DNA from 2 places in the Xanthomonas sp. 60 genome. Region 2 is predicted to be linked to the other one. Evidence: riboswitches for the same ligand, from Rfam matches in the RefSeq annotation. Region 2 holds a riboswitch; the other holds the start of a gene.
The links. Region 2 has a riboswitch for cobalamin ahead of btuB (TonB-dependent vitamin B12 receptor). Riboswitches for the same ligand answer to the same signal wherever they lie in the genome.
Positions count from the first base shown of each region.

Region 1: another riboswitch for cobalamin. It lies ahead of metE (5-methyltetrahydropteroyltriglutamate--homocysteine S-methyltransferase); the one in region 2 lies ahead of btuB (TonB-dependent vitamin B12 receptor).

Region 1 covers NZ_JAASQW010000006.1:443-5,988, forward strand. Annotated here, with positions in the region: gene FHY09_RS12565 (TonB-dependent receptor domain-containing protein) at 1-1,712, opposite strand, end outside; cobalamin riboswitch at 1,935-2,165, shown strand; gene metE (5-methyltetrahydropteroyltriglutamate--homocysteine S-methyltransferase) at 2,379-4,676, shown strand; gene FHY09_RS12575 (nicotinamidase) at 4,762-5,388, shown strand; gene purU (formyltetrahydrofolate deformylase) at 5,414-5,546, opposite strand, start outside.
Region 2 covers NZ_JAASQW010000001.1:127,644-133,189, reverse strand. Annotated here, with positions in the region: gene FHY09_RS00635 (cytochrome c biogenesis protein DipZ) at 1-422, shown strand, start outside; gene msrA (peptide-methionine (S)-S-oxide reductase MsrA) at 432-1,172, shown strand; gene FHY09_RS00625 (GAF domain-containing protein) at 1,237-1,719, shown strand; gene FHY09_RS00620 (TfoX/Sxy family protein) at 1,716-2,030, shown strand; gene btuB (TonB-dependent vitamin B12 receptor) at 2,095-3,942, opposite strand; cobalamin riboswitch at 4,057-4,272, opposite strand; gene FHY09_RS00610 (histidine phosphatase family protein) at 4,423-5,001, shown strand; gene gph (phosphoglycolate phosphatase) at 5,036-5,546, opposite strand, start outside.

The DNA.
Region 1 (5,546 bases), on a different contig from region 2:
ACCACCAGCAGGTTCGCCCCGGTCGTGCGGTTCTTCGATTCCAACATGCGCGTCGCGTTGAGCCGCCAGTGCAGCCGCTCGTGCAACGGCACCTCCACGCTCGCTTCCACGCCGCGCGTGCGCGCTTCCTGGATGTTCTGCGCGACCGTCCACCAGAAGCCGTTGACGAGACTGGAATCAAAGCCCGGGAGGTCACGCAGCGGCACCTGCTCGATCTTGTCATCGAAGTCGGTCAGGAAGTAAGTGGCCGAGAGCGACCAGCCATCGCGGTCGAAGCCCGCACCGATCTCGTAGTTTGTGCTGGTTTCCGGCGCCAGGTTGGGGTTGCCCGCCATGTAACAGCCCCGCGTGCCGTCGGCATTCACGAGCTGGGTGCTCCACCCCTCCACGGTCAGCGCCCGGCAGCCATTGCCGCCAGACTGCGTGGCCGCACCGGCCGTGCCCTGCTTCAGGTTGGGCGCACGGAACCCCTTGGACACACCGCCGCGCAGCGTCCAGTCCTGGCTGGGATGCCACACGCCGTACAGGCGTGGGCTGAGGTTGTCATCGTAGTTGTCCGTGTTGTCCCAACGCAGGCCGACAGTCAGAGTGAAACGCTCATGCAGCGCGATGTGGTCCTCGGCGAACAGGGCCCAGGCATCGGCCTGGTTTTCCGGACTGATCCGCCCGCTGCCCGTCCAGGTCACCGGCACGGTGCCGATGGTGTCGCGGTTCTCAAGTGATTCGCGCTTCCACTGCCCGCCCACGTTGAGGCTGTGCGGTACCCCCCAGTCGAAGCCGGTGCTGAAGGCGGTATCGAGGACGGTTTCCTCCGAGCGGTTGCCCACGGTGCTGCCCCGGTCCTCATAGGTGGTGCGCACCAGCGTGGACTTCGATGTACTCCCCGCTCCGTAACGACCGTCATGACTGAGCACGTAGCCGGTCTGCACGAGCTTGGACACGCCCCATGCGCTCACCGCGCCCGCGCCCCGGTTGCGCTGCTGCCCGCGTGAGGCTTCCAGGCCCAGGGTGTGGTCGTCGTCGAGCCGCCACTTGAGCAGCACGTTGCCGTTCTGCGCCTGATTGCCCGGGGTCTGCCGCGCGCCGGTGTCCGATTCGCGATCGGTCACGTTGGCGCCCACGCGCAGGCCCAGATCGGCCGTCAGCGGGCCACTGAACACCGCGCCCACCTGCGTGGTGTCACCGCGCGTGGCCGAATCGGGCACGCTCTGGTTGAGCGTGACCGAACCGCCCCACTCGCGCGCGATGCCCCGGGTGATGATGTTGATGACCCCGCCCATTGCATCGGAGCCGTACAGCGAGGACATCGGACCGCGCACCACCTCGATGCGTTCGATCATGTCCGGCGTCAGCCAGTTGAGATCCTGCGGCCCCAGGTCATCGCGGTAGTTGATGCCGGCCGAGCTGCCCTGCCGACGGCCATCGATGAGGATGAGCGTGTACTGCTCGGGCAGGCCGCGCAGGCGGATCTTCGATTGCGCCCCCGACAGCGCATAACCCCCGCTGACCCCGGGCAGCGTGCTGAGCAGCTGGGCGAGGCTGCTGACCGGCTTGCGCTCGATTTCCTCCCGGCTGATCACGCTGATGCTCGCCGGTGCATCCTTGATCCACTGCTGCGCACCGGTGGCGGTGACCACCACGGTGTCCATCTGCCGCGGGGCGGCCGTGTCGGCAATGGCATCGGCATGGGCCCCCGCGGCCAACGAGGTCATGACGGCGGCAGCCAGCGCGGCCACGCGGGAACGGGACGAAATCTGGGGGAAAACACAGGCGCGCATCGCGCAGAACTCCTTGTACACGAGTCCACTGGCGACGGCTGGGACGAATCAGAGGGGAGAAAACCCGCGCATCATAAACGTAATGATTCTCATTTGCTAACACTTGCAGCGCGACATGTTGCCGCAGCGTGCTTGACCGACCGCAGCAGAGCGCCTACGGTAGGCACCGCCGACGGTGTTCATCTCTTCATGCGAATGAAAGGATGGAATTAAACGGGAATCCGGTGACCGCGCACCCGCGTGCATTCCGGAGCTGCCCCGCAGCGGTGAATGGAAACGACCTCCGTCAACAGCACTGGGCTGCGGCCTGGGAAGCGACGGACAGTAGGCCGGGCCGCAATGCCCACGTCCAGCAGCCCGAATACCGGCCCCGGCCGGAGGACCTGCACGTCCTCCGATTCGACCTGGAATCTCCGCGGGGAGATCGCCGGGACCATGCTGTCCTGCTGGTGCAGGCGCCTGGTCGCGCGCCTGTCCGTGGCATTCCGGTTCGCCCGCGGGGGCGAAGGTCGCTGGCAGGGCGGACGTGCGCCGGTGATGGCGCGCGCTGTGCTGCGGTTCCTTCGTTCCTCATGCCGACCTGCAATGAGGAAACGCTTCATGACCATTGTCACCAACCTGGGATTCCCGCGCATCGGCGCAAAGCGCGAACTGAAGTGGGCACTGGAACGCTACTGGGCCGGGCAGGACGATGCGGCCAGCCTGCTCGCCACCGCCGCCGCCCTGCGCGCACGCCACTGGAAACTGCAGATCGCCGCCGGTGTCGAAGTTCCGCCCAGCAACGACTTCAGCCTGTACGACCACGTACTGGACACCGCCTGCCTGTTCGATGCCATCCCCGCGCGCTACCGCACGCTTGCCGAACGCGAGCCGCTGGCCGCGTACTTCGCCATGGCACGCGGACTGCAGCGCGATGGACTGGACCTGCACGCGCTGGAAATGACCAAGTGGTTCGATACGAACTACCACTACCTCGTGCCCGAACTGCACGCCGGCCAGCACTTCGCGCTGCGCGGCGACAAACCGGTCAACGAGTTCCTGGAAGCCCGGGCGCTGGGCATCACCACGCGGCCGGTGCTGCTCGGACCGGTGAGTTTCCTGCGCCTGTCCAAGACCACCGATGGCTCCTCGGCGCTGGACCTGCTGGATGCACTGCTGCCGGCCTACGCCGAGCTGCTCGCGCGCCTGGCGCAGGCCGGCGCGGACTGGGTGCAGATCGATGAGCCCGTGCTGGCGCTCGACCTCGATGACGCCACGCGCAACGCCTACGCGCACGCCTACGCCGTGCTGGCCCGCACGCTGCGTCCCAGCGTGCTGCTGACCACCGGCTTCGGTGCGCTGGAGGACAACCTCACCCTCGCCGCGAACCTTCCGGTCGATGGCCTGCACGTGGACCTGGTGCGTGCGCCCGAGCAGCTCGATGCGGTGCTGCAGGCGTTGCCGCCGGGCCGGGTGCTGTCTGCCGGGCTGGTGGACGGTCGCAACATCTGGCGCACGCACCTGGACAACGCACTCGTGCTTGCGCGCTACGCGCAGACCGACCGCGGCGCGGACCTGCTGTGGCTGGCGCCGTCCTGCTCGCTGCTGCACAGCCCAGTGGACCTTTCCCTGGAAAAGAAGCTCGATGCCGAACTGCGCAGCTGGCTGGCCTTCGCGCGGCAGAAGCTTGAGGAGCTGCGGGTGCTGGCCGACGCACTCGACGGTGTACCTGCCGCCGCGGACGCCTTGCAGCTCAACCGCGAGGCACTGGAAGCCCGCCGGCGTTCGCCGCGCGTGCATGCCCCGGCCGTGGCGCAGCGCCTGTCCGCCCTGACCGCCGGCGATGCGGTACGGGCCTCGGGGCATGCCGCGCGCCGCGCCGCGCAGCACGCCGCGCTGCAGCTTCCGCTGTTGCCGACCACCACGATCGGCTCGTTTCCACAGACGGCCGACGTCCGCGAAGCCCGTGCCCGTCATCGCGCCGGCAAGCTGGCCACGGACGCGTACGATGCCTTCCTCGCGCAGCAGATCGCACACTGCGTGCAGCTGCAGGAAACCCTCGGGCTGGATGTGCTGGTGCACGGCGAGTTCGAGCGCAATGACATGGTGGAGTATTTCGGCGAGCAGCTGGACGGCTTTGCGTTCACCGGCAACGGCTGGGTGCAGAGCTATGGCTCGCGCTGCGTGAAACCGCCGGTGATCTTCGGCGACGTGAGCCGCCCCGCGCCCATGACCGTGCGCTGGACCCGGCATGCGCAATCGCTCACGCGGCGGCCGATGAAAGGCATGCTCACCGGCCCGGTGACCGTGCTGCAGTGGTCGTTCGTGCGCGACGACCAGCCGCGCGCGCTGACCTGCCGGCAGATCGCGCTGGCCCTGCGCGATGAAGTGCAGGACCTGGAGGCGGCGGGCATCGGGGTGATCCAGGTGGACGAGCCGGCCATCCGCGAGGGTCTGCCGCTGCGGCGCGCACAGTGGCAGGCCTACCTGGACTGGGCCGTGGATGCCTTCCGCATCACCACCAGCGGCGTGCGCGATGCCACCCAGATCCATACCCACATGTGCTATTCGGAGTTCAACGACATCATTCAATCGGTGGCCGCGATGGACGCCGACGTCATCTCCATCGAGACCTCGCGCTCGCGCATGGAACTGCTGGAGGCGTTCGTGAAGTTCGAGTATCCCAACGAGATCGGGCCAGGGGTGTATGACATCCACGCACCGCGCGTACCGGACAAGGCCGAGATGGTGACACTGCTGCGCAAGGCCCTGCAGGTACTGCGCCCGGAACAGGTGTGGGTGAATCCGGACTGCGGCCTCAAGACCCGCGGCTGGGAGGAGACCCGCGCGGCGCTGGAGGTGCTGGTGGCCGCTGCGGCGCAGCTGCGCGCCGAACACCGCGACGCACAGGTGGCCTGACCGCTGCGGTGCAGGCCGGCCATGCCGGTGATTGAGCCGGCAGGGGCGTCCAGCTAGTCTGGACGCCCTTGCTGTGGAGGCTTCGATGACTGCCCTGCCCGCCCACGTGGCCCTGATCGTGGTGGACCTGCAACCGGACTTCATGCCCGGCGGCGCGCTGCCCTGTGCCGACGGCGATGCCCTCGTCGAACCGATCGCTGCCCTGCTTGCCGCACGCACCTACCGCACCGTGGTGGCGACCCAGGACTGGCACCCACCGCGGCACGTCTCCTTCGCCAGCGAACACCCGGGCAAGCTGCCCTTCGAACCGATCCTGCTGCACGGCCAACCGCAGACACTGTGGCCGGACCACTGCGTGCAGGGATCGAGCGGTGCCGCGCTGCATGCCGGCGTGGACTGGAACGCGGCGGATGTGATCCTGCGCAAGGGGACCCGGCCGGATGTGGACTCCTACAGCGCGTTCCGCGAGAACCACGGCCCGGGCGGCGTGCGGCCGGCGACCGGACTTGCGGGCTGGCTGCGCGAGCGCGGCATCGGCGAGTTGCATGTGTGCGGCCTGGCACGCGACTACTGCGTGCTGTGGACGGCGCAGGATGCGGCCCAGGCCGGCTTCGCGGTGGGCTTCCACTGGCACCTGACGCGGCCGGTCAGCGCAGGCAATGACGATGCCACGCGGCAGGCGCTGGCCACCGCAGGCATCGCGATCCTCTGAGGGCGCCGCCAGGTGCCGTGCAGCGCTACCGGAACACCACCGTGCGGTGTCCGTTGAGCAGGATGCGATGCTCCACGTGGCGACGCACCGCACGGGCCAGCACCTGCGATTCGGTATCGCTGCCCAGGCGCACCAGCTCGCGCGGGGTCATCGCATGG
Region 2 (5,546 bases):
CACGTGCCGAGCACTTCGCCTCTCCTGGCGGGCTGCGGGCCGACGCCGTGGCCGACTACACCCTGCCCCCGGCGCCGGCACTGAACGAATGGGGCCTGCAGGGGCGCTGGAAGGTCGGTCGCGAAGACGCGGAACTGCAGCAGGCCGGCGGGCGCATCGCGTTCCGTTTCCATGCGCGCGATCTGCATCTCGTGCTGGCCCCGGCGGATGATCGCAAGCCCGTGCGGTTCCGCGTGCTGATGGACGGCAAGCCCCTGCCCGCCGGTGACCGCGGTGGTGATGTGGCGGACGACGGCACCGGGGTGGTGGACGAGCATCGCCTGTACCAGCTGGTGCGCCAGCGCGACAGCATCGGCGAGCACCTGTTCGAGATCGAGTTCCTGGATGCGGGTGTCCAGGCCTATGCCTTCACATTCGGCTGAGGAGTACGCATGAACATTTCACTGGAAAAAGGGGTGGCCGCAGCGGTTGCCGCGCTGGTGATCGGCGGGCTGGTGTCCTTCTGGGTGATTGCCGATGCGCCGGCGGCTACTGCCGCTGCTGCGTCGGCGCGGGTCAGCGAGGAAACCCGCGTGCTGCCGGCGGCAACCGGCGCGGCGGCGTTCAAGGACGAGCGCACCCAAGCCAGCGTGGTCTTCGCAGGTGGGTGCTTCTGGGGCGTGCAGGGGGTGTTCCAGCACGTCAAGGGCGTGAGCAACGCCGTGTCCGGCTACATCGGTGGTGATGCCTCCACGGCGCATTACGAGCGCATCACCAGCGGCCGGACGGGCCATGCCGAGGCGGTCAGGGTGGACTACGATCCGCGCCAGGTGAGCTATGGTCAATTGCTGCAGGTGTTCTTCTCGGTGGCCCACGACCCCACCCAGCTCAACCGGCAGGGACCGGACCGGGGCACGCAGTACCGCTCGGCGATCTTCACCGATGATGCCCGGCAGCAGGCCGCCAACCGCGCCTACGTGGCACAGATCGCCCCGGTGGTGGGCGCACCGGTGGTGACCGAACTCGGCAGCGGCAAGCGTTTCTTCACCGCCGAGGGGTACCACCAGAACTACATGGCACGCTTCCCGGAGGCGGCCTACATCCGCTACTACGACGCGCCCAAGGTGGCGGCTCTGCGCCAGCAGTTCCCCACCCTGTACCGCAGCACGCCAGTCCTGGTGCCGATGAAATGAGCGGCACGCAGCGTTGCGGGCATGGGCCAGTGGACGCGCCGGTGCGGCTTGCTAGACTTGCCCCATGTTCGCCACCTCATCGCTGACCGGCAGCAAGCCGGAACAATACGCCCAGCTGCTGGACCAGGCGCGTGCCCTGGTCCACGGCGAGGGAGACCGGATCGCCAACGCGGCCAACCTGGCGGCGCTGGTGTACCACGCCCTGCCCGATCTGAACTGGGTGGGCTTCTATCTTTACGACGGCAGGGAACTGGTGGTCGGCCCGTTCCAGGGACTGCCGGCCTGCGTGCGCATTCCGCTGCACAAGGGCGTGTGTGGTGCAGCGGCGACCCAGCGGCAGACGCAGCGGATCGAGGATGTGGACGCTTTCCCGGGACACATCGCCTGCGATTCCGCCTCGCGCTCGGAGCTGGTGGTTCCGCTGGTGAAGGGCGATCAGCTGATCGGCGTGTTCGATATCGACAGCCCGGTGCTGGCGCGTTTCGATGCGGACGATCAGGCCGGGCTGGAAGCGATCGCGCAGGCCTTCGTCGACGCGCTGGAATGAGCACCACCACGCTGCGCAACATCGGGCCCAAAAGCGCGGCATGGCTGCGCCAGGTGGGCCTGCGCAGCCACGAGGACCTGGTCGCTGTGGGTGCGGTGGGCGCTTTCGTGAAGGTACGCCGCGCCGGCTTCAAGCCGAGCCTCAGTCTGCTGTATTCGCTGCAGGGGGCGTTGCTGGACTGCCACTGGCAGTCGCTTGACGAGGCCCAGCGCGCTGCGCTGGTGCAGGCCTACGAAGCGGAGATCGCGCTCCAGCCGCTCAAGCCGACGGGTCCTGCGGCAGGACCCGTGCGCGAAGAGCGTTTCCGCTAGCGCCGGGGGCACGACCCGGCACCGATCCCGGCCCTGAGCGGGGCAGCGCCCCGCTGCACGCCGGTTACTGCGGCTGGTAGCGAAGCCGCAACTGGTATTCACGGCCCGGCTGGTTGTACCAGGCCACCGTTTCGTAGGAGCGGTCGAACACGTTCGCCACCCGCGCCAGCACCGTCCAGTCAGGGCCCAGGGCATATTCGGCGCGGACATCCAGGGTGCCATACCCCCCCAGGCGCACGGTGTTGGCGGCATCGTCATAACGCTGCCCGACACCCTGTGCGGTCAGGCCCAGGCGCAGCTCGCCGAAGCGCCGGTCGACATCCACGCGCGCGGTACGTTGCGCGCGCCGTGCCAGCCAGTTGTCGTACTGCGTGCTGCCGCTGGTGCGGTTGCGCGGGTCGGTCCAGCTCAGCTGCGCGGACACGTCCAGGCCAGCCACCTGCATGCCACCGGTCAGTTCAGCCCCCACGATCCGCGCCTTCTCCACCTGCTGCATCATGAAGGTCGACGCGTCGTAGGTGATCAGGTCGTCCACGCGCGTTTCGTAGGCATCAAGGGCCCAGCGCCACTGCGTGCCCTGCTGCCCGATGCCCACGTTGGTGCTTCGCGCCCTCTCCGGATCCAGCGTCGGCACGCCGCTCCACGGGTCATACAGATCACTGAAGGTCGGCGCCTTGAACGCCGTGCCGTGGGTGGCCGTGAGCCGCAGCCCATGATCCAGCGTCATCGCCCAGCCCACGCTGCCGGTGACATGGCCACCGAACTGCGCGTTGTCGTCATTGCGCAGGCTGGCCTGCAGCTGGTGCGGCCCGAACTGGCCCTGGTACTGCACGAACACGCCGGTGTTGTCGCGGCTCTCGACCAGGTAGCCGGCACTGCTGCCATCCAGGCTGTCATCGCTCCAGTCCACGCCCGCGGTAAGCAGCTGTCCTGCGGCAAGCTGGGCGTCGGCCTGCAGCGAGGCGCTGTCGCGGTGTGTCTGCGCGCTGCCGGTGGCATCGAAGGGACCGCTGTTTTCCGCTTCGTTGTCACTGCGGCCGGCCGAGGCGGTCACGGTCAGGCGCGCGGAGGGCGTGTAGCGCAGCTTCGCCGCAAGCACCTGCTGCCGCGTTTCGGCGTAGTTGTAGTAACCGTCGTAATGGTTCTCGGCGTCGGCGCGCAGCGCGCTGGCCTCGGCGCTCCACTGCGGATTGAACGTGTAGCCGCCGCGCAGGCTCTTGGAGACGTTGCGATACCCGTCCCGGTCAGGTTCATCCGCGCCGCAGCCGGCGAACGGAGAGAGCGAGCCGCGGCACGCATTGATGCCATCGCTGTGCTGGTAACCGATATCGGCACCGAACCAGCCCTGCGCGGTGCCGCCGCCGATGCCACCGCTGGCTTCGCGCAGGCCGTTGCTGCCTCCCCCGAGCTGCAGGTGCGGTGCGAAGCCGCCCTGGTTGCGCCGGGTGAAGATCTGGATCACACCACCGATGGCATCGGCACCGTACAGGCTGGACTGCGGTCCGCGCACGATCTCCACGCGCTCGATCTGCGCCAGCGGCAGGTCCTGCAGCATGGCCAGGCCGAAATCAGCGGTATTGATGCGCACGCCATCCACCAGCACCACGGTGTGCGCGGAATTGGTGCCGCGCAGGAACAGCGAGGTCTGCTTGCCGAGCCCGCCGGTGTTGGTGAGGTTGATGCCCGCACGACCCTGCAGCAGCTCCTGCAGCGAGCTGGACTGGCTGGCCTCGATCTCGCTGCGGCTGATCACCTGCGCCGGCGCAATGCTCTGCGACAGCGGAATGGCCGTGCGGGTCGCGGTGACCAATACTCCATCCAGTGCGGTTGCGTCATCCTGCGCCTGCGCTGAAGCGAGCGAGGGCAGTGCGGCGAGGATGGCCAGGGACAGCAGGGGGAACGACTTGTGCATGCATAACTCCGTTGCCGCGCACGCCCGCGCGGACCTGTGGGGAAGCGGCGATGCAGGAGACAGGACGCGGCGCACCGCATGCAGGCGATGGCCGTCGCCGATGCCCGCCGCATCGCAACCGAAGGCTTCCAGGCCGGTCTCCGGGCTTGCCGTCGGTGGAGGTCCACCGGGCGGACGCCTTCCCATGCCATGGCACAGTGGCGCAGTGTCCGCTTTGACGTGCATACCGTTGCGGGGGCAGCGCCGGCATGGCATCGAGCGATGCGTCACCGGCTTCCCGTTTCAACCTGCCAGCCTTGGCCACAGGTCACCTGGAAGAGCGCGCAGTCTATGCGAAAGCCGGGGCTGCTGCAGGCCGCAGGTGGGCGTGGGGACCGGCAGCCACTAGAATGCAGCTCGCTCTGCGGATGTTGCTGCCATGTTTTCCTGCATTACCGATGCTGTTTGCCGTCACCCCGCGCCAGCCGGCGGGCGTCCGTCATGATCCTTGACCTGGTGCGCCACGCGGCGACCGGTCGCGAGGCGTTCCTGGATGGACGCACCGATCCACCGATGCTGCCGGCGGACCAGCAACCCCTTGTCCACGCGTATGCACAGCCCTGGGAACGGGTGGTGAGTTCGCCCCGCCTTCGGGCGCTGCACACGGCCTTGGCACTGGCCGCGCCACACGGCCTGACCGTGGTGCCGGAGGAAGAATGGGAAGAACTGGATTTCGGCGACTGGGATGGCCAGCCGCTGCTGGAACTGCCTGAAGACGCGCTGGCCGCCTTCCACGCCGACCCCCACGGCAACCCACCGCCCAACGGCGAAAGCTGGGGCCACTTCGAACGCCGCATGGCGCGTGCTCTGGCGCGGCTGCTCGACGATGAACAGCCACCCTCGACGCTGGTGGTCACCCATGGCGGCCCGATGCGGATGGTGCTGTCCCAGGTGTGCGGATTGCCGCTGTCGCTGTGCTGGGCCCTGCGGATCGATCACGGTACGCGGTTGCGGCTGCGCGTGGAGCGCAATGACGACGGCGCGATCTGGGGCGAACTGCTGGAACTGCAGCAGCCCTGAACCTTCCGATCTGCGTGGCTCGGCCCGGTGGCGTCTACAGGCCCGGCAGTTCGCGCAGGTCGTCGAGCACCGCCACGGCATTGGCGTGCTCCAGATCCAGCCCGCGCGGATAGCCATAGCGCACCAGTGCGACCGGCATGCCGGCGTCCTGGGCGGCACGGTAATCGGTGAGCGAATCACCCACCATCAGGCACTGCCCGGGCCGCAGGCCGAAGGCGCGGGCCAGGTGGCGCAGGGGCTCGCCGTCCGGCTTGCGCTGCGGCAGCGAGTCGCCCCCCAGCACCTGCGCGAACACCCCGCCAAGCCCCAGGTGCTGCAGCAACGGCGCTACCAGGGCCACCGGCTTGTTGGTGCAGATCGCCAGCGGCACGTTGCGCGTGCGCAGCACCTGCAACGCTTCGGCCACCCCATCGAACAGCCGCGGGCTGCGCAGCAGGCATTCGGTGTAATGCACCATGAAGCCCGGCATCACCATGTCCAGATCCACCTGGCGGCCAGCCGCATCGAACGCCTGCTCGACCAGCCGACGCACGCCGTCGCCGATC